2 regions of the Tessaracoccus sp. MC1756 genome follow, and region 1 is predicted to be linked to the other one. Evidence: riboswitches for the same ligand, from Rfam matches in the RefSeq annotation. Region 1 holds a riboswitch; the other holds the start of a gene.
The links. Region 1 has a riboswitch for thiamine pyrophosphate ahead of H5393_RS01365 (thiamine ABC transporter substrate binding subunit). Riboswitches for the same ligand answer to the same signal wherever they lie in the genome.
Positions count from the first base shown of each region.

Region 2: linked by a shared signal. The riboswitch ahead of thiM (hydroxyethylthiazole kinase) and the one ahead of H5393_RS01365 (thiamine ABC transporter substrate binding subunit) in region 1 are both predicted to bind thiamine pyrophosphate.

Region 1 is NZ_JACJFZ010000001.1:290,386-300,399, forward strand. Features, by position in the region: gene H5393_RS01360 (iron ABC transporter permease) at 1-1,584, opposite strand, end outside; gene H5393_RS01365 (thiamine ABC transporter substrate binding subunit) at 1,581-2,642, opposite strand; TPP riboswitch at 2,676-2,782, opposite strand; gene disA (DNA integrity scanning diadenylate cyclase DisA) at 2,844-3,887, opposite strand; gene H5393_RS01375 (AarF/ABC1/UbiB kinase family protein) at 3,908-5,578, opposite strand; gene H5393_RS01380 (HEAT repeat domain-containing protein) at 5,681-6,442, shown strand; gene H5393_RS01385 (hypothetical protein) at 6,489-6,773, opposite strand; gene H5393_RS14780 (HEAT repeat domain-containing protein) at 6,860-7,930, opposite strand; gene H5393_RS01395 (dTDP-4-dehydrorhamnose 3,5-epimerase family protein) at 7,923-9,839, opposite strand; gene radA (DNA repair protein RadA) at 9,953-10,014, opposite strand, start outside.
Region 2 is NZ_JACJFZ010000002.1:695,279-705,292, forward strand. Features, by position in the region: gene H5393_RS08580 (glycoside hydrolase family 3 protein) at 1-1,038, shown strand, start outside; gene H5393_RS08585 (hypothetical protein) at 1,076-1,945, opposite strand; gene H5393_RS08590 (DUF2277 domain-containing protein) at 1,971-2,246, opposite strand; gene H5393_RS08595 (VOC family protein) at 2,258-2,614, opposite strand; gene tdh (L-threonine 3-dehydrogenase) at 2,782-3,807, shown strand; gene H5393_RS08605 (glycine C-acetyltransferase) at 3,916-5,100, shown strand; TPP riboswitch at 5,130-5,226, shown strand; gene thiM (hydroxyethylthiazole kinase) at 5,217-6,017, shown strand; gene thiE (thiamine phosphate synthase) at 6,017-6,694, shown strand; gene thiD (bifunctional hydroxymethylpyrimidine kinase/phosphomethylpyrimidine kinase) at 6,691-7,533, shown strand; gene H5393_RS08625 (TenA family protein) at 7,530-8,216, shown strand; gene H5393_RS08630 (hypothetical protein) at 8,300-9,328, opposite strand; gene H5393_RS08635 (PRC-barrel domain-containing protein) at 9,502-10,014, opposite strand, start outside.

The DNA of each region.
Region 1 (10,014 bases):
TGCCAGCACCACGGAGGCGGCCAGCGCCACGCCGTAGTTCTCTGCGCCCGGGCGGCCGAACAGCCGGAAGATCAACACAGGCAGCGTCGGGTTGTCCGGCCGGGCCAGGAAACTCGTGGCACCGAACTCACCCAGCGAGGTGGCGAAGGCGAACCCCACCGCCAGGCCCACCGCCCGGCCGAGATGGGGCAGCTCGATGCGGCGCACCACCTGCCAGGGCGTGGAGCCCAGCGTGGCCGCGGCCTCGAGTTGGCGGGGGTCGATGGCGCGCAGGGTGGGCAGCAGTGTGCGGACCACGAGCGGCAGGGCGACGACGGCCTGGGCCACGGGGATGAGCACGATGCTGGAGCGGAGGTCCAGCGGCGGCCGGTTCAGCGTGATCAGATAGCCGAAGCCCACGGTGACGGCGGACACGCCCAGCGGCAGCAGGAACAGCGACTCCACCACGGCCAGTGCGGATCTGCCCGCCGCGCGTCGGGGTCGCCTGGAGGCGACGAGCGCCACGAGCAGCCCGAGGGTCACGGCGATGGCCGTCGCTGCGATGGCTGTGACCAGTGAGGTGCGGAGTGCTGCCCACACGCTCACTCCGGCGCCGCCCTCGGCGGCGAGTTGCAGGTAGTTGACGACGGTGAACCCACCGTCGCGGTGCAGTGAGCGCCACGCGAGGTTGGCGAGGGGGAGGCCGAGCAGCACCACGGCCACGGCCACCGTCAGGCCGAGCGCCAGGCCGTCGCGGCGCAGGGAGAGGCCGCGCTCCGAGTCGACGTCGGGTTGCAGCCTCAGGGCGCGGGTCATGCGGGCCTGGGCGCGGCCGCTCAACCAGAGAGCGGCGGACACGATGATGAGTTGGGTGATCGACAGGGCGGCGGCGGACGGCAGGTCGAGGAGCTGGGTGGTGAGGAACCAGATCTCGGTCTCGATGGTGCGGTACCGGGTCTGGCCCAGCACCATCACGATGCCGTAGCTGGAGGCGCTGAACAGGAACACCAGGGACGCGCCGGAAACGATCGCCGGCGTCAGCGCCGGCAGCGTCACGGTGCGCAGTGTGCGGAGGGGAGAGGCACCCAGCGTGCCGGCGGCCTGGGCCAGGCGCGGGTCGAGGCGCGCCCAGAGGGTGCCCACCGTGCGCACGATCACGGAGTAGTTGAAGAACACCATCGCAGCGAGGATGGCGGCCGGGGTGCCGCTCAGGCCGAGCCAGCCGAGGAGCCCGTCGGGGCGCAGCAGCGAGCCGAATGCGACGCCCACCACCACCGTGGGCAGCACGAAGGGGATGGTGATGAGGGCGCGCAAGGTGTCGCGGCCACGGAACCGGCAGCGGTAGAGGAGGTAGGCGCCCGGCAACCCGAGCACCAGACACAGCAGCGTGGAGGCGGTGGCGGAGCCGAGGGTGAACCAGATGGCCCCCCAGGTGCGGCGGGAGCCGAAGACTGAGCTGAAACCCTCGAGCGTCCATGAGGTGTCGTCGTGGAAGCCCCGCAGCACGAGCGCGGACGCGGGCCACGCGAAGAAGAGCGTCAGGAAGGCGGCCGGGACGAGCGCCGTCAGCGCCCATCCCAGCCGCCAGCCCAGGGTCGACCTCACCCCATGGCCTCGGTCCAGTCACGGATCCACTGGTCGCGGTTCGCGTCGATCTCTTCGGGGGAGACCTCCACCGGCGACGGCGCCAGCGGCGCGAAACGGGCCCATTCCCCGGGCAGTTCGGTGTCGGTCACCGCGGGGTACATGTACATCTCGGTGGGGAAGACGCTCTGCACCTCGGGGCTGAGGAGGAAGTCGATGAAGGCGCGGGCGCCCTCCTCGTTCTGGGCACCGGCGAGGACGCCGGCGTACTCGACCTGACGGAAGCACGTGTCCAGCAGCGCCTCGGTGGTGGATTCGTCCCCGTCCACGGTGTACGCGGGGGAGGTGGCGTAGCTCAGCACCAGCGGGCGGGGTCCTGCGCCGTCGGCGCCCGAGAAGTCCGTGTAGTAGGCCTCGGTCCAACCCGAGGCGACCTTCAGGCCGTTGTCCGCCAGGGCGGACCAGTAGTCGAGCCAGCCGTCGCCCTTCTCGCCGATGGTGGCGAGCAGGAAGGCCAGGCCCGGCGAGGAGGACGCCGGGTGGGTCACGACCAGGAGGTCCTTGTATTCAGGCTTGAGGAGGTCGTCGAGGGTGGCCGGGATCGCCACGTCGTGCTCGACGAACCAGCGCTTGTCGGCGTTGATGCACACGTCGCCGAAGTCGATGGGCGTGAGGCCCTCGGTGGCCATGGGCTCGGCCTCCTCGGGAAGGGCCTCAGACTCGTAACCGGAGAGGACACCCTCCTCCGCGGCGCGCGAGGCGTAGGTGTTGTCGATGCCGAACACCACGTCGCCGAGCGGCGAATCCTTGGTGAGGATCAGCTGGTTGACGAGGGTGCCGCTGTCGCCGGGCTGGACGTAGGTCACGTCCAGACCCGATTCCTCGGCGAACCTGGCCTTGAGGTCGTCCGGCAGGCTGAACGAATCGTGGGTCACCACAGTCAGGGTCGACGACGAGGTGACCGCCTCGGACGTCTCGCCCGCAGGGCTGTCCGTGCCCCCCGGCGTGGCGGCGCCGCCGCAGGCCGCCAGCGCCAACACGGCGGTGCCCGCGATGGCCGAGTGTGCGAAGAACTTCATGTCCGCTCCTTCAAGAGGAGGGCTCGGCGGATGCCGAGGAGAATTCCCAACTCCCTACGCCGGTGCTAACCGGATCAGGTTTGAGGGTCTGCGGCCTCCCGCACTCTCAGCGCCCCGGTGGCGCTCCCCTGTGTTCGGCGTCCACCATAGCGCAGCCCCGGAACCGCCAAGTAGAGGTTTCGGCGCGGAGGCGCCCCTTGCTCAGGAACCGCTGGATTCGGTGATCCGCAACAGGGCATCGCGGATCTGGCGAGCACGGCGCGGACCGATCCCGTCGATCTCCATCAACTGCGACACGGAAGCCCCGAACATCTCCTGCAGCGTGTATCGGCCAACCAGCTTCGACACCATCGGCGCCGGCAGGCGACCCACGCGCGAGAGGAGCCGCACGCCGCGCGTCTCCAGGCTCTGTTCCAGGTTCGCGTTGGCCCCGAACCCCAGCCGCTCCGCCACCAGGCCGCCGCTGAAGAGTTCCTCGGGAGAGAAGTTGTGCAGGGCCAGCAGGTCGAATTCCGAGGGGTCCGCCAGGTTGTGCGCGTAGTCCTCCGTCAGCAGATCCGCGACCCCCTCGAAGTGGCTGGCCAGTTCCGTGTGCTGCAGCGCGACCATCCTCCCCTCGACCCCGAGGATGTCCACATGGAACTGCATCTCGGTGGACAACCTGCGGGTGAGTTCCAGGCGGTGCGCCACGTGCGTCAGGTCGCGCAGGGTGACCTGCTCGCCGATCTCGAGCAGCGTGAACTGCTCCATCTGGTCTGTGAGCCGCGTGACGACGCGCGACAGGGTGGCCAGCGTCTGATTCGCCCGGCTGATCACCTGGGGTACGGTCTCGACGGGATGGCGGCGGCCGCCCAGGAAGAGGGAGACGGTGCTCATCGAGGCCGATACGGTGACCACCGGCACGCCGGCCGACTGGGCGGTGCGGTCCGCGGACCGGTGCCTGGTGCCGGTCTCGGCCGTGGGCAGGTCGCCCTCCGGCACCAGGTGCACGCCGGCGGCGACGATCCGGCTGAGGTCGTTGGAGAGGATGATCGCCCCGTCGAGCTTCGCGAGTTCGCGGAGGTTCTGCTCGGTGCAGTCGACGCCGAGTTGGAAGCCGCCCGAGCACACCTGCTGGACCTTCGTGTTGTTGCCGAGCACGATGAGGGCGCCGGTGCGGCCGAGCAGGATGCGATCCAGGCCCCCGCGCAGCTGGGTGCCCGGCGCGAGCAACCGCAGATAGCGGCGGATGGCGGACCTTGGCACCTGGACTCCTTACGTCGGGGTCAGTCTACGGGGGCGTCGTCGTACAGCTTGCGGCGCCTGTCACGGCGCTTGACGCGTCGGACCGGCGGCCGGTCCTCGAAGAGGATCCCGACCACCATGACGAGGCCTCCGATGGCGGCGATGAGGAAGAAGATCGCGCCCAGCGCCGGGTAGCCCAGGAGGCGGGGGCCGACGTCGGCGACCATCAGCAGTGCGGCGGCCACGGTGATCGCAGCCAGGATCAGCGCGACCGACAGCCGGTTGGCCACCTGGTGCAGCACCATGTGGAGCCGGTCCTCGTCCACGGCGTTGATGTTGAAGCTCAACTCGCCTTCGGCCAGGGAGTCGAGGATGCGGTTCGCGCGGCGGGGCAGTCGTTCGATGAACTCCTTGCCCTCCAGCCCGCTCAGCAGCGTCTGGCCGGCGCTCGGGCTGAAGCCGGCGCGGAGGATGGTGGAGACGTTGGCCCGGATGGCCTCGATGGGCGTGAAGCCCGGGTCCAGGTGCTGCGTCGCCTGATCAAGGTTCAGCAGCGCCTTGCCCACCATCGTCATCTCGGCAGGAGGACGGAGGCCGTGTTCCCCGGAGAGCCGGGCCAGTTCCATCAGCACGGTGCCGGCCTGAAGATCCGGGCCCATGGCGAGCGTGGAGGACACGAGGTGGGTGACGGAGTCGCGGAAGGCCGCCGCGTCGTAGTCCTCCAGCGGGTGGCCCATCCCGGCCAGCACCATGGCCGCGGCCTCGCCGTCGGCGTCGCCGATGGCCACCAGGAGCTTCACCAGCGACGTCCGCACCCGCGCGGGCAGGCGCACGACCATGCCCACGTCGAGGATGGCGATGCGGTGGTCCGGGGTGAGGAACAAGTTGCCGGGGTGCGGATCGGCGTGGAGGATGCCGTCGACCAGCATGGCCTTCAGCATGAAATGGAACAGCGAACCTGCCAGCGCCGGGCCGTCGACGTCGAGCAGTTCGATCTTGCCGACGTCGGTGATCTTCTTCCCCGGCATCAACTCGAGCGTGAGCACGTCGTCGGTGGAGTAGTCGTCGATGGGGGTGGGCACCACGAGGTCACGCTCGTCCTCGGCGAGGTCCGCGAACAGGCGCAGGTTCGCCGCCTCCTTGCGGTAGTCCAGCTCGTCGGCCATGGAGCGCCGGAACTGCGCCAGCATCCGCGCGGCGCCGAGCCGGGGCCCGACGGGCGTGTTGTGGTCCACGAAATCTGCCAGGCCTGCGAGGGAATCCAGGTCGTTGCGCACCCGGTCGCGCACGCCGGGGCGCAACACCTTCACGACGACGTCGCGGCCGGACTTCGTCACCCCCCGGTGCACCTGCGCGAGGGAGGCGGCGGCGATCGGCACGTCGTCGAACTCCGAGAACATCGCGTTCACGGGCGCGCCCAGCGACTCCTCGATGCGCGCGCGAATCTGTTCGACGGGCACCACTTCGACGTCGTCCTGCAGCCGGCTGAGCTCGTCGGTGTAGACGGCGGGCAGCAGGTCGCGCCGCGTGGAGAGGAGTTGCCCGAACTTGATGAAGGTGGGGCCCATCTCCTCGAGCGACCGCGTGAAGTTGCGCGCGTCCTCTGCCGTCTTGTTGCCGTCCGGCGAGTCACCCGGGATCTCTGAGCTCTGCGTGCTGAAGGCGCCCATATGGCGCACCAGCAGCGTGCCCAACCGGGTGATCATGGCCATGTCCGGCATCGTTGCTCCCTGTCCCTGGTTCTGCCCACAGCGTAGTCGACCTCGGTTTCGCCGGTTGACCTTCACGCGACGTGAGGCTTTACGTTCTGAGGCATGACACGAAATGCCCAGACCCTGATCAACCAGCTCGATTCCCCCGTCGGCACCGACCGTCGCATGGCCGCGCTGGCTCTCGGGTCCATCAAGGACCCCGCCGTCGTCCCGGCGCTGCTGGCGCACCTGAAGACGGAGACCGACGGACGCGTGCGGGAGGACCTCACGTGGGCCGTCGTGCAGCACGCCGACGAGGCGAACGACGAGATCCTCGCCATGCTGCAGAGCGACTCCGAGCACGTCCGTTTCACCGGCGCCCACGTGGTGAGCAAGGTGGGCAACCCGGAGCACTTCGAGCACGTCCGTGGGCTGGTGGCGGACCCGCACAAGGACGTCGCACTCAAGGCGTACCGGGCCGCTGCCAACACGGGCGGCCATCTGGCCGCCGGTGACCTGGCAGCGCGTCTGGGTGACGGCGACGACTGGCAGCGCGACGCGCTGAGTGACGCCTTCCGCAAGCTGGGCGAGGGTGGTGTGGCCGCACTGGTGGCACGGCTGACCGACGAGTCGACGGCCGTGCGTGAGCACGCCGCCGAGGCGCTCGGCTACGTCGGCGGACCCGAGGCGGACAGCGCCGCTGAAGCCCTGGAAAAGGCAACGGCCGACGAGGACGCCGACGTGCGGCTCGCCGCCGTCTCCGCGCTCGGTCAACTGGGCTACGCCTCTGACGAAGCCCTGGCCCGCGTGGCTGAGGGCGACGACCGCTCGCTCGCGGCCGTCGCGCGTCGCTTCCTCGAGGAGCGGGTGCACAACCCCTCCTGAGCTCCCGTGGCCGCCGGGGCCCGTCGGTCAATCCGACAGGCCCCGGTCAGCCGCCGAGATGCTTGGGCTGGACGGGTGTGAACGGCACCGCGCCGAGGTCCTCGGTGCCGTCCTCGTCGATGTCGTCGTCAAGGTCGTCGTCGTCCTCCGCATCCAGGATGGTGCCGGTGTCGGAATCGATCGCCGGATCGTCCTCGAGTTCGTCGGCGATCTCCTCGTCCGAGCGGCGGGGGTCCTCCGCTCCCGTGTCCGGGTCCTGCGCCTTCACGCCGGGGAGGGGAGTGATGTCCTCTGGGAGCTGGCCGCTGCCGTGGTACTGGTCGCTGTTCATTGCCGTCCTCCTGTTTCGGGTGATCGACGCTACCAGCCGGGGCGCTCAATCGGCGGTCAGCGGCGACGCGACGTGGGGGCGGCGGGCTAGGGCAACCCGAGCAACCGCCGCGCCACCAACCGGGTGCGATCGTCCGTCGACGAGGCCTGCTCCGCCATGGCGTCGGTCGCCTCCGGTTCGGGTCGTTCGCCCAGCGCCAGCAGGGCGGCCAAACGCGCCTCAGGATCGGCATCGTGCAGCCCGGCGATGAGCACCGGCACGTCGGCCGGGTCCCTGTGGCCCGCTAGGGCCTCCATGGCGTGCAGCCGCATGACGGCCGACGCGTCCGCGGCAGCGTCCCTGAGCAACCAGCCTGCTTCGGGGATGCGCCCGAGGCTCCGGGTCGCCTCCTCACGCACCGCGCCGCGCTCGTCGGTGAGCAGCGGCACCAACAGCCCGGCCGCCGCCTCGCCGCCGACCTGTCCCAGCCCGAATGCAGCCTTGGCGGCGACCGCCTCGGAGTCGTCGAGGGCGAGTTGCCCCAGCGTCGCGATCCCCGCCGGGTCACGGAGTTTGCCCAGCAGGTGGGCCAGCGACTGGCGTGCCCGCTCGTCGCCGTCCCTGAGCGACGCGATGGCGTTCATCACGACCGCGCCGCGGTGGACCAGCGCCCAGGTGGCCGCTTCCCTGACACCCGGCTCCGGATCTGAGCGCAGCCTCTCCACGAGGTCTTCGACGGCCGCCGCTCCCTGCTCGGTGAGCGCGGCCCGGAACCGCACGTTGGGGTCCTCGTGCTGGAGCTGCTCGCCCAACGACAGCACGTCGAGCACGTCGTCCCACCCGGTCTCCGCCGCTGCGCGCAGCCGCTGGAGCCGGGCCAGCCGCTCCTGCTCTTCGCCGATGCGCGCCTCGACGGCGACGATGTGGCGCCCGATCAGCTCAGCCGCATCCGTGCCGGGGTCGTCCAGCACCTGCCGAACCTCGTCCAGGCTGAGCCCCAGCGACTTGAGGTGCTGAACAGCCAGCAGCCGCTCCATATCCTCCGGCGAGTACAACCGGTAATCAGAGAAGGAACGCCCGCTGGGCACCAGCAGACCGAGCGCGTCGTAGTGCCGCAACGTGCGGTGCGTCAGGCCGGTGAGGCGTGACACCTCGCCGATGCGGAGCCACTCAGTCACGGCCGGCCAGCTCGGTCAGAGCCCCGAGGATGATGTCGAGGTGGGTGTCGATGCTGTCGGCTGCTGACCGGGCAGCTGCGTCGCCGCGGCCGTAGGGATCCGGCACGTCGTCAGCGGTGTCCGAGGTGCGGTGCCTCCAGAGATGCTCCGTGACGCCCGCGAGCGTGGCCGACTCCGGCAGGGACGCGAGTTCGCGGGCGATGTGCCCGATGACGAACACCTTGGGGCCCAGCGCCGGCCAACTGTCGAGGATGTAGCGGCGGTGGTCTGCGGCCATGGCGATCACCAGGTCTGCCTCTTCGAGCATGGCCCGGGTCAGTTGCCGCGCCCGGTGGTTGGAGGAGTCGCCGTCCACGACGCGTGCCGCCATGGGTGGGTCGATCTCGTGCCCGACGAGGGCCCGGATCCCTGCCGAGGTGAAGCTGAGGCCTGGCACCCTGCGCGCGCGGGCGACGACATCGGCATAGGCCGAGCGGCAGATGTTGGCCGTGCAGACGAACACGACCGTGTAGGGCCTGCCGAGCGCCCTCTCCGCTGCGGTACCGGCCTCCGGGGTGACCGGCAACGGTGTGGACTTGGCCCCGGGCACCTTGTCGATGAGGCCCAGCCATGCGTTGTCCGGTCTGAAGCCGGTGGCCTTGATCTTATCGAGCTTCAGCAGGGCGGAGGCCGGCGCGTCGCCAGCGGGCGAACTGTGCACCAGAGCGGGATCTGCACCGACGATCTGGAACACCCGCTGGGCCACCTGCGCCCAGCTCACCGACCGGCCATCACCGGTCAGGTTGTAGACGCCGGAAGCGGCCCCCGTCCGGAGGAGGTGGATGATCCCGGCCGCGAGGTTGTCCGTGAAGGTCAACCGGCCGAAATGATCTCCCAGCACTGTGACGGACTGGTGGTGCCGGGCCCGGGCCGTCATGTCGCGGAGGAACCCCTCATCCGGGTCCATCACCCGGCCGGTCCGGATGATCAGGTGGCGGGGGACCGTCGCGGCGATCAGTTCGCCGGCGGCCAGCGCCTGCCCGTGCGGATGACCGAGGTCCAGCGCGTCGGTTTCACCGTGCTCGGGACCCGGGCCTTGCAGGGCCGCGTCGGCCGAGATGTGCACGTAGCGCAGCCGGTGGGTGCGGGCGATCTCTCCGAGCCGGTGCGCCCGGCCCGTGGCCGACGACCATGTTTCCTCCCGCTCGAACTGGTCCGGGAGGCCAGTGGGCAGTCTGCCGGCGGCTCCGATGACGGTGTCGAAGGCCCAGAGGTCAACGGGCGCTGCCCCAGGATCCAAGGCGGAGGACGGCAGACCCACGGCCTGGGGGAGTTGGCGGGCCAGGGCCCTGCCCAACGACGTGTCGGTGCCGACGACGAGCGTGCGCCGTGGGGGCATCGGCATGGCGTCCTGCAGTAGCGGCAGCGAGGCATCGCGCTGGGCGACGAGCGCCCGGTCCCGAGAGATCGGCCACGGGATGTTCAGGGCCGGGTCGAAGAGGTTGGCGGTGGCGGACTGCTTGCGCGCGTCGGGGGTCCAGTGGTGTTCCAGCAGGTAGGAGAACGTGGTGCCGTCCTCCAGGACCTGATGGGCGTTGCCCACTCCGCGCGGCACGAACACGGCGACCGAGGTGTCCAGGTCGCAGCAGTAGGTGCGGCCGAAGGACTCGCCCGGCCTGAGGTCCACCCAGGCGCCCATGGCGCTTCCGCTGGTGAGCGTGATGAGCCTGTCCCAGGGCTCGGCGTGGAAGCCCCTCGTGACGCCGCGGTCCACGGTGTGGGTCACGTTCTGCTGCACCGGCCCGAAATCCGGCAACCCTGCCGCACTGAACGACGCACGGTGCCAGTTCTCCTTGAACCACCCGTCGTCGTTGTACTGCACGTTCAGGCGCAGTACCAACAGCCCCGGGATGGAGGTGGTGGTCTTCACGTGTGTTTGCCCTCCGTCTGCCGTCTGCGGCCCTCGTATCCTAGGCCGCGCCGCGCGGTGGCGGCGTGCGTATCCTGTCTCCACGGAAACCGTTCGTCCATGGCCGGGCGCGGTCAGGGCCGCCGGAGATCCAGTACCCCCAGGGCGTCTGCCAGAGTGGGGACCTCGACCACGC
Region 2 (10,014 bases), on a different contig from region 1:
ACCGCCGTCGACTCCCACTACGGCTTACCGCTCATCACCCACACACGTGAGGAGTGGGAGCGGCTCGACGCTCCGCCGTTCCGTGCGGCGATCGCGGCCGGGATCGACATGATCATGACGGCCCACCTGCTGCTGCCCGCCTTCGACGAATCCGGAGACCCGGCCACCCTCTCCAAGCCCATCCTCACCGGCCTGCTGCGCGACGAGCTCGGCTACGACGGCGTGGTCATCACCGACGCACTCAACATGGAGGGCGTGCGGGAGATGTACGGCGACCCCGAGGTGGCCGTCCGGGCGCTGGAGGCCGGCGTCGACATCCTGCTGATGTCGCCGTCGCCCATCGAGGCGCGCGACGCCGTACTCGACGCGGTGCACTCCGGCCGCATCGACGAGGCGGAGATCGACCGCAAGGTGGAGCGGGTGCTGCGCATGAAGCACCGTCGCGGCATCATCTCCGCGCCCACGTGCGACCCCGCCCTCATCAGCAGCGTGGTGGGGATCCCCGAGCACCTGTCCATCGCCGACGCCGTCACGGACCGCACTGTCACCCTGGTGCGCAACGACGGCGTACTGCCCATGCCGGTCAGCGGCAAGCGGGTGCTGGTCACCGGCTGGGGCGTGGGGACGACGACGAACGTGCAGGCCGCGTTCACTGCTGCCGGCGCGACGGCGACCAGGCTCAGCTACAACAGCCCCACCGCCGCCAACATCGCCACGGCGGTGGCAACAGCCGCCGACCAGGACCTGATCGTGGTGCTCACGAACAACGCCGGCCCCACGTCCCCGCTCGTGAGGCTGGTGAACGCCCTGGTGGAGACGGGCAAGCCGGTGGTGGCCGTCGCCGTCCGCAACCCGTACGACGTGGGCAACTACGAAGCCCCGGCGGAGATCTGCACGTACTCCTACGCGCCGGTCATGCCGGGTGCGCTCGTGCGGGTCATCACCGGTGAGGTGAACCCCACCGGCAAGCTCCCCGTCGACGTCCCTTCGCCGTCGGGCGGCGTGGCCTATGCCTTCGGGCACGGGCTGAGCTACTAGCCACCCCTACCGTTCGAGCCCGCCGGGGGGGCCCGGTTCACGACTCCTGATGGTCGGCGAACCACTCGGCCCCGGCGGGCTCCAGCGCTCTGGCGACCTCCACCATCTCGTCTGCACCCCAGTCGCTGTCGCCGCCGTCGGGCCAGAGTTCCGCGTCGACCTCGCCCATTTCCCTGCAGACCCGCCGGAACGACTGGCCCTCCCCGGAGGCGAAGATGTCGTCCCCCATGCCCGTGACGTTGCCCTCGCCGCATTCCCGGACCCCGGTGGGCTCCAGCACGATGCGCAGCCAACCCGTGTGCTCCGGCGTGCGCAGGTCGTAGATGACCTGGTCCGGCGTCGCCCGGACCAGGCGTAGTTCGGGCGCCTCGATGCTGGTGGGCGCGACGAGGGGCAGCGTGGTCGTCCGGAACTTCTCGGCCCGCTGCTGCAGTTGGCTGCGACGGTCCAGGTGATCGCCCAGGGTGAGGAGCGCCACCCCCACCGCGATCCCCGCCAGCAGAGCGATGCCGCCGACGAGGAGCCGCCTGGGTCTCAGCCCGGAGGCGGTCAACGCCGCCGCCACGGGTGCCACGGCAGCCAGCAGCACACCGGCCCGGGCGGGCACGCCGTCGAAGGTCGTGAAGAGCGCCACGCCCGCCACGGCCACGGCGAGCAGGACCGGCACGAACCACCAGCGCAGCCCCAGCCTCACGGCCAGGAAGACCACCACCACCACGCCCAGCGCCGCGCCGGCCAGGGCGCCCAGGAACGCGTAGCCGACGTTGCAGAGGAAACCGCTGCACGGGACCAGCGCCGCCCCAACTCCGCCCAGCAACGCCGGGACGAGGATGGACAGGTAAGCCAGACCCGCGCCCAGCCACAGGAGCGAGCCGGCGCTGTGTTTCGGGGGCTGGGTGCGCGGCATTCCTGCAGGGTAGCCGGGGAGGGGTCTAGCCCGTGGCAGCGAAGCGTTTCGCCGAGCGGGCCTTCGCCTTCTCCGCCTCCTCCTGCCGGTTCTTCGGCGGGGCTACGGTCACGAGGTCCTCCAGAAGGTGGCGCGTGATGTGAGCCACCTCCTCGACGGCGTGGTTGAACGCCTCCTCATTGGCCTTGCTCGGCTTCGTGGTGCCGGAGACCTTGCGGACGAACTGCAGCGCGGCGGCGTGCACCTCGTCGTGCGTGGCGGGCGGCTCGAAGTTGTTCAACGGGCGAATGTTGCGGCACATACCCAGCTCTCCTACGTGGTTCCCTCGTAGAGGCCGATGGGGTTGCCGTCCGGGTCCTCGAACACGGCGAACCAACTGGTGGGGGTGATCTCGGTCTTCCCCATGACCACGGTGACACCGCGGTCCTTCGCGAGGCTGAGGGTGTCGTCGATGGAATCCACCTCGACGTAGGAGCGGGGCTGGGTGAAGCCGTCGCCCCGCGGGGCGAGGCCGCCGCCGCTGATCTGGTTGGGGGCGCGCCACATCGGGTAGCCCTCGAAACCGGGGTACTCCTGGATGTCCCACCCGAACAGGGCGGAGTAGAAGTCCTGCGACCGCTTGAGGTCCGAGACCGGAATGTCGATGTGGGTGATGTCGCCGTGGGCCATGGGAGCCTCCTTCACACTCGGTTGCCACCAGCCTAAGCCGGGCCTCGGCCCAGTAACAAGGGTTTCCGCACCCGCAGAGGCGGAATCGCGGGCGGGCCGGTGAAGGTGGACGCTCGTTGCGGCAGGGCGCCCGCAGGCGGCGCGGGCGGCGTGCCACGATGGTTGACATGTTGGCCCTGGTGAAGACAGCTCCCGGCCCCGGGCTGGAGCTCATCGACATGCCCATCCCCGTCCCCGGCCCCAACGACGTGCTCCTCAAGATCCGGCGCACCGGCATTTGCGGGACCGATGTGCACATCGACCGCTGGGATGGCTGGGCCGAGAAGAACGTGAAGTGCCCGCGCATCATCGGGCACGAGTTCTGCGGCGACATCGTGGAGTTGGGCTCGTCGGTGACCAACCTCGAGGTGGGCCAGTTCGTCTCCGGCGAGGGGCACTACGTCTGCGGGCGGTGCCGGGCCTGCTTGGCCGGCAAGCGGCATCTCTGCCGCAACTACAAGGGCATCGGCTACCACGTAGACGGCGTGTTCTGCGAGTACTTCGTGATGCCCGCCCGCAACGTGTGGGTGCATCCCGACGGCATGAACCCGGACGTGGCGGCCATCTTCGACCCCTTCGGCAACGCCGTGCACGCCGCGCTCCAGTTCCCCGCGCTGGCGGAGGACGTGCTCGTCACCGGCGCCGGCCCCATCGGCATCATGTCCGCGCTGGTGGCCAAGTTCCAGGGCGCCCGCAACGTGGTCATCACGGACCTGTCCGACGAGCGCCTCGAGCTGGCCCGCTCGCTGGGGCTCACGTCGACCGTGAACACCGGGGTCGAGCGACTGGAGGACGTCTACGAGCGCTTCGGCATGGTGGAGGGTTTCGATATCGGTCTCGAGATGTCCGGCTCCGGGCCGGCGCTGCGCTCGATGATCGACAACATGACGCACGGTGGGCGGATCGCGCTGCTGGGGTCGCCGACGAAGGAACTCACCGTCGACTTCGCCACCATCATCTTCAACATGCTCACCATCCAAGGTGTGACCGGGCGCGAGATCTTCGAGACCTGGTACGCCATGAACGCGCTGATCCGCTCCGGCCTGGACATCTCCGGCGTGATCACGCACCGGTTCCCGGCCGAGTCCTTCGCTGAAGCCTTCGAAGTCGCCTCGGATGGCCGGTCCGGCAAGGTCATCCTCACGTGGGACTGACCACGTCGCATGGGATCTCCGCCGGTTGGGGGCTGCCCGCTCAGCTCTTCGCGGGTGACCCCCAACTGGCGGCATTCCCATGCAGGTACTTTTCCGAACAGGAGCACCATGACCTTCCTCGATGACATCAGCCAGCAGATCCAGGCCCTCCGCGACGAGGGGCTGTACAAGGAGGAGGCCCCGCTCACGACGGCGCAGGCCGCGCACGTCGGCACGCTCGGCGGCGAGGTCATCAACCTGTGCGCCAACAACTACCTGGGCCTGGCGGACTCCCCCGAGCTGATCTCCGCCGCGAAGGGGGCGCTCGACCGCTGGGGCTTCGGCATGGCCTCCGTGCGGTTCATCTGCGGCACGCAGACGCAGCACCAGGACCTGGAGGCCAAGCTCACCGGCTTCCTCCGGAAGGGCGCCGAGGGCTTCGACACGATCCTCTACTCGTCATGCTTCGACGCGAACACCGGCCTGTTCGAGACCATCTTCGGTCCCGAGGACGCCATCATCTCCGACGAGCTCAACCACGCGTCGATCATCGACGGAGTGCGCCTGACGAAGTCGCAGCGCCTGAGGTACCGCAACCGGAGCCTCGACGAACTGCGTGCCCAGTTGGAGGCCGCCAAGGGCGCGCGCCACCGGGTGATCGCCACAGACGGCGTCTTCTCGATGGACGGCTACGTCGCGCCCCTCGACGACATCTGCACGCTCGCCGACGAGTATGGCGCGCTGGTGATGGTCGACGACTCCCACGCCGTCGGCTTCATCGGCGACACCGGCGCCGGCACGCCGGAACTGTTCGGCGTGACCGAGCGGGTCGACATCCTCACGGGCACGCTGGGCAAGGCTTTGGGCGGCGCGTCGGGTGGCTTCACCTGCGCGCGCGGGCCCATCGTCGAGTTGCTGCGCCAGAAGTCGCGGCCGTACCTGTTCAGCAACTCGCTCGCCCCCGCCATCACGGCCTCGGCGATCGCCGTGATCGACCTCATCGCCTCCCGGCCCGAGTTGCTCGACCGGCTCCGCGAGAACACGGCCTACTTCCGCCGCCGGATCGTCGAGGAGGGCTTCGAGGTGCCCGAGTCTGACCACCCCATCGTCCCCGTGATGATCGGCGACGCGGCGCTGGCCGCCCAGATGGCCGACGAGATCCTCGCCCGGGGCGTCTACGTGCGCGCGTTCTCGTTCCCCGTGGTGCCCCGCGGCAAGGCGCGGATCCGCACCCAGTTGTCCGCGGCCCTGACCCGGGAGGACCTGGACGCGGCGGTGGCGGCGTTCGTCGCCGCCCGGGACGCTGTCGCCTGACCGCCAGGCGTGGCGACACTGGTAGGGTCGGGGCGAAGCCGGGGTGCCCCGCAGGAGGGGCTGAGAACACACCCGTAGTCACCTGATCTAGGTCGTTCTAGCGAAGGGAGCAATCCATGACCGGCATTGCCCGCATCCTCAGCGCCGTCCGCGCCACCACCCCGTTGGTGCACTGCATGACCAACACCGTGGTGCCCGAGATCACCGCCAACGTGCTGCTCGCCGTCGGCGCGGCGCCCGCCATGATCGACCTGCCCGAGGAGGCGGAGATCTTCGCCGGCCTCGCGTCGGCGCTGCTGATCAACGTGGGCAACGGCTCAGCGGAGCAGCACGCCGGCATGCGCCTCGCCGCCCCCGCCGCCGCGGCCGCGGGAAAGCCGTGGGTGCTGGACCCGGTCGCCGTCGGCGGCCTGCCGGTGCGCACCCAACTCGCCCGCGACCTCCTCGCCCACCGCCCTGCCGCCATCCGCGCCAACGCCTCCGAGATCCTCGGCCTGGCCGGCACGTCGGCCGGGGGCCGCGGGGTGGACGCCACCGACGAGGTGGAGGCCGCCGTCGGCACCGCCCGCGAACTCAACGCCACCACCGGCGCAGTCGTCGCCATCTCCGGCCCCGTGGACGTGATCGTGTCCGCCGGCCGGATCACCCGGGTCACGGGCGGCGACGCCCTCATGCCGCTGGTTATCGGCACCGGCTGCGCGCTGGGCGCCACCGTCGCGGCCTGCCTCGCCGTCGCCGAGAGCGAGGCGGACCGGCACGACGCCGTGGTCGCCGCACACGCCATCTTCGGCGCGGCCGGAATCGCCGCTGCCCGGGGGGCTTCGGCCCCCGGCACCTTCCGCACCCTCTGGCTCGACGCGTTGCACACGCTGACGCCGGCAGATGTGGAAGGACTCGTCACAGTCGAGGAGGACTGATGCAGGCCCACAAGAAACTGGCCAAACAGGTGGACTGGCGCCTCTACGTCGTCACCGATACCGAGCTCGCGGGGGGCCCGGACAGGGTGCCGCGGATCGTCGAGCAGGCGGTGCTGGGCGGCGCCGGAGTCGTCCAGGTACGCGACAAGCACATGTCAGAGGTCGAGTTCCTCCACCTCACGCAGGCCTGCGTCGACGCGACCCAGCGCGTGTTCGACGCCACCGGCCACAGCGCCGCCATCTTCGTCAACGACCGCCTCGACATCGCCGCGGACCTCGGCCTCCACTTCCACATGGGCCAGAGCGACGGCGACATCACCGAGGCCCGACGGCGGCTCGGCCAGGACCTGATGATCGGCCTGTCCATCTCCAACAGCGGGCAGCTGCGCACCGAACTGCGGCACCAGACCGCCGACGTGCTGGGTCTGTCGCCCATCTGGACCACCAGCACCAAGACCGACACCGAGCCGCCGCTGGAGTTGCAGGGCGCCGAACAGATCGTGCGCGAGACGGCCGGGCGCGCCAAGACCGTCGCCATCGGCGGCATCAACCCGGTCAACGCCCCCTGGGTGATCGACACGGGGGTGGACGGCATCTGCGTCGTGTCCGCCATCATGACCGCCCCGGACCCGCTGGCCGCCGCCAAGGAACTCATGTCGCTCTGGAGGACCCGATGACCACGCCCAGGATCGCGCTCAGCATCGCCGGCTCGGACCCCAGCGGCGGCGCGGGCATCCAGGCCGACCTCAAGACCTTCCACGCGCTGGGCGTCTACGGCACCGCCGCGCTGGCCGGCCTCACTGCCCAGAACACGCAGGGCGTGCGCGAGGCCCGCGCCGTCGACCCCGCCTTCGTGCGTAGCCAGATCGAGGCGGTCCTCGACGACCTCCCCGTCGCCGCCACCAAGCTCGGCATGCTGTCGAACGCCGAGGTCGCCGGCGTCGTCGCGGACCTGCTCGAGGAGCGGCGCGCCGACTTCGGTGTCGTGGTCCTCGACCCCGTCATGGTCGCCACCTCCGGCGACACACTCCTCCAGGACGACGCCGTCGCCGTCGTGCGCGAGCGGCTCATGCGGCTGGCGGACGTGATCACGCCCAATGTCCCGGAGGCCGCGGTGCTCCTGGGCACCTCCCCGGCCATGGACAGCGACGGCGTCATCGCGCAGGCGAAGGCGCTCGTCGGGGCCGGCGCGAGGGCCGCGCTGGTCAAGGGTGGCCATCTGTCCGACGACGAGGTCACCGACGCGTTCGCCACCGCCGACGGCGTGGCCATCCTCAGCGGCCCCCGGATCAGGTCGCGGCACACGCACGGCACCGGCTGCACGCTGTCGTCGGCGATCGCCGCCCACGCGGCGCGCAACGGCGACACGCTCCGGACCGGTGTGCGGCTCCCCAGCATCGAACAGGCCCGCGACTACCTCATGCGGGCCATCGCGTCCGGCGCCGGCTGGACGCTCTCCCGCACGCCCGATCTGGGCCACGGACCCGTGGACCACTTCGTAGAAGGCACGCGATGACCATCACCTGGAAGACCGGCGAATTCAGCGGCAGGGCCTGGGAGGCCACCGCGGGGATCCGCCGCCGCATCGACGGCCTCCCCCTGCTGACCGAACTCGCGGACGGCACCCTCGACGTCGACCGCTTCGTGGAATACCTCGTGCAGGACGACTTCTACCTGCGCGGCTACACCCGTGCCCTCGCGATGCTCGCGAGCCGCGCCCCCTCCGCTGAGGCGGCAGGCTTCTGGGCGGCGAGCGCCGAGGGCGCCGTCACCGCAGAGGTGGAGATGCACGCCGGGCTGATGAGCGACCCCGCGCTCGCCGGCGCGCCCCGCCCCACCGTCGCGTCGCCCACCACCCGCGCCTACGTCAACATGCTGCAGACCATGACGGCCTACGAACCCTACGAGGTGGGAGTCGCCGCGGTGCTCCCCTGCTTCTGGGTCTACGCCGACGTCGGCGCCCGGCTCGCCGACACCGCCTCGGCCGTGCGGGACCACCCGTTCGGCGACTGGGCCGCCTCCTACGCGGACCCCGCCTTCCAGGACGCCACCCGACGCGCCATCGAGCTGATGGACGCGGCCGCCGCGACGGCGGACGAGGCCACGCGCGAGCAGATGCTCACCGCCTTCGTCGACGCCACCTATTACGAGGAGCAGTTCTGGGCCAAGTCCTACGCCCGGGAGACCTGGACGCTCTGACCTGCCAGAGTAAACGCAACGTGACGCAGTTCGCTCCCCCGCCCTCAGGGGCGCGGGAGCGAACTGGGTTGATGGGTGTGCGGTCAGCAGCCGCCGAAGCTCACGTCCTCGGTGTACTTCTGGGCCGAGATCTCGACGATCACGTCGGTGCCCTTCATCGGGGTCAGCGGGGCGTAGCGCGCATCGCCGCCCGGGTAGGGCTCGCCCTGGACGCGGAACTGCAGCTCGCGGTCGCCGAGCCTGACGGAGCCGAGGTACTGCAGCTCGCCATGGTTCTGCTTGCGCACCTGCTTGAAGTCCGCGCCGTAGATGGCCTGGATCTGGGCCACGGTCATGCCGACCTCAGCGCCGTCCTCGGTCTGAATGCCGGGCTCACGCACGGCCACGTCGGCCAGGTCCACCACAGAGATGCCGCGGTCCACCAACTCGGGCCCGTTGCGGTAGGCGTCGCAGTCCTCGACCGGCGACGGGACGATGTAGCCCAGCCGCAGGTAGTTCAGCTGCGCGTTGTTGTAGGCCGCCTGGGTGTACGGGGCGTAGGTCAACGGGCCGAGGCCTTCGAAGGTCAGCGTGCTCTGGTCGAGCACGTGCGCCGGGATGGCGGTGACAGGGGCGACCGAGCCGCCGGAGAAGCGCACCAGGTTGTTGAAGACGAAGCCGGTCTTCCGTACGTAGGAGTTGCCCTCCTTGGCGATGAAGTTGGTCTCGATGTACGAGCGGCAGCCGCCACGGCCGGTGGCCGGCGTGTCACATTCGGTGCGCCAGCGGTGACCGGCGCTGGTGAAGGTGCCGGTGGTCGCGAGCGGGTTGCCGGCCCAACTGGAGCGCGGCGACGGCAGGTAGGAGAGGTTGTTGAAGTGCCAGTCGGTGTCCTGGACGAAGCGGCCGTTCTTGTACACGACCTGCGTCGACCAGATCTTGGTCTCGCACCGCACGACGTTCGACGAGTACATCTCGCACTCGGTGTCCCAGAGCCTGCCGCTCTGGATGTGGCCGCCGGGCGTCGCGTAGACGTCGGTGGTGTCGGCGGCGTTGGAGGGCTGGGTCACCAACCCTGAGATAGCCAGTCCCGCTGCTGCGGTGGCGATGGCGGTTCTGCGGAGAAGCGACATTGCTGTTCCTAACTGTGCCTGGGGCAGAGCCCCGTGGATGATGTCATCCTCGTTCTTCGGGGACTCAATGTGAATACGTCGCGGGGCTCAGTTTGGTTGCCATCGGCCGAGGCTTTTTGCAGGACACGGAAACGGCCGGCCCTGGATGGGCCGGCCGTTCCTCGTCAGATCACTCAGTTGGGGCGGGGGTTGCCCTGGTCAGGCGCGTCGAAGATGTTGTCGATCGGGCGCTGTCCACGGGTGCGTTCGCCCAGGGGGCCATCGGCGGCGTCGGGGTAACCGGAGACGTCGCCCCTCGGGTACGCCTCGTCGTCCACCAGTTCACCGTCCGGCCCGACGTCGCGCAGGCGATCGTCGCGGAGTCGCTCGTCGTCGACGTAGCGTTCGCCGCTCACCGCGGCCTGGTCGTCTGCGAACGAGGGGTCGTTGCGGTAGGCCGGGTCACTGATGAGGTCGTCCTGACTGCTGCGGACGTTCTCGTTGCCCATGCCGGGTGAGCCGAGGCTGCCGCTCTCGACGACGCGCTCGTTTCCGACGCCGGGCGAGCCGAGGCTGCCGGTGTGGACGCCTGCGTTGTCGCCGCGGGTGTGGTCCGGGCCGTCCAGCACCTCACCGACGGGGCCGCGTCCGTCACGGTCGCTGTCGAAGACGGAGTCGTTGTCGCGGCCGTCCCCGAAGGAACGGGC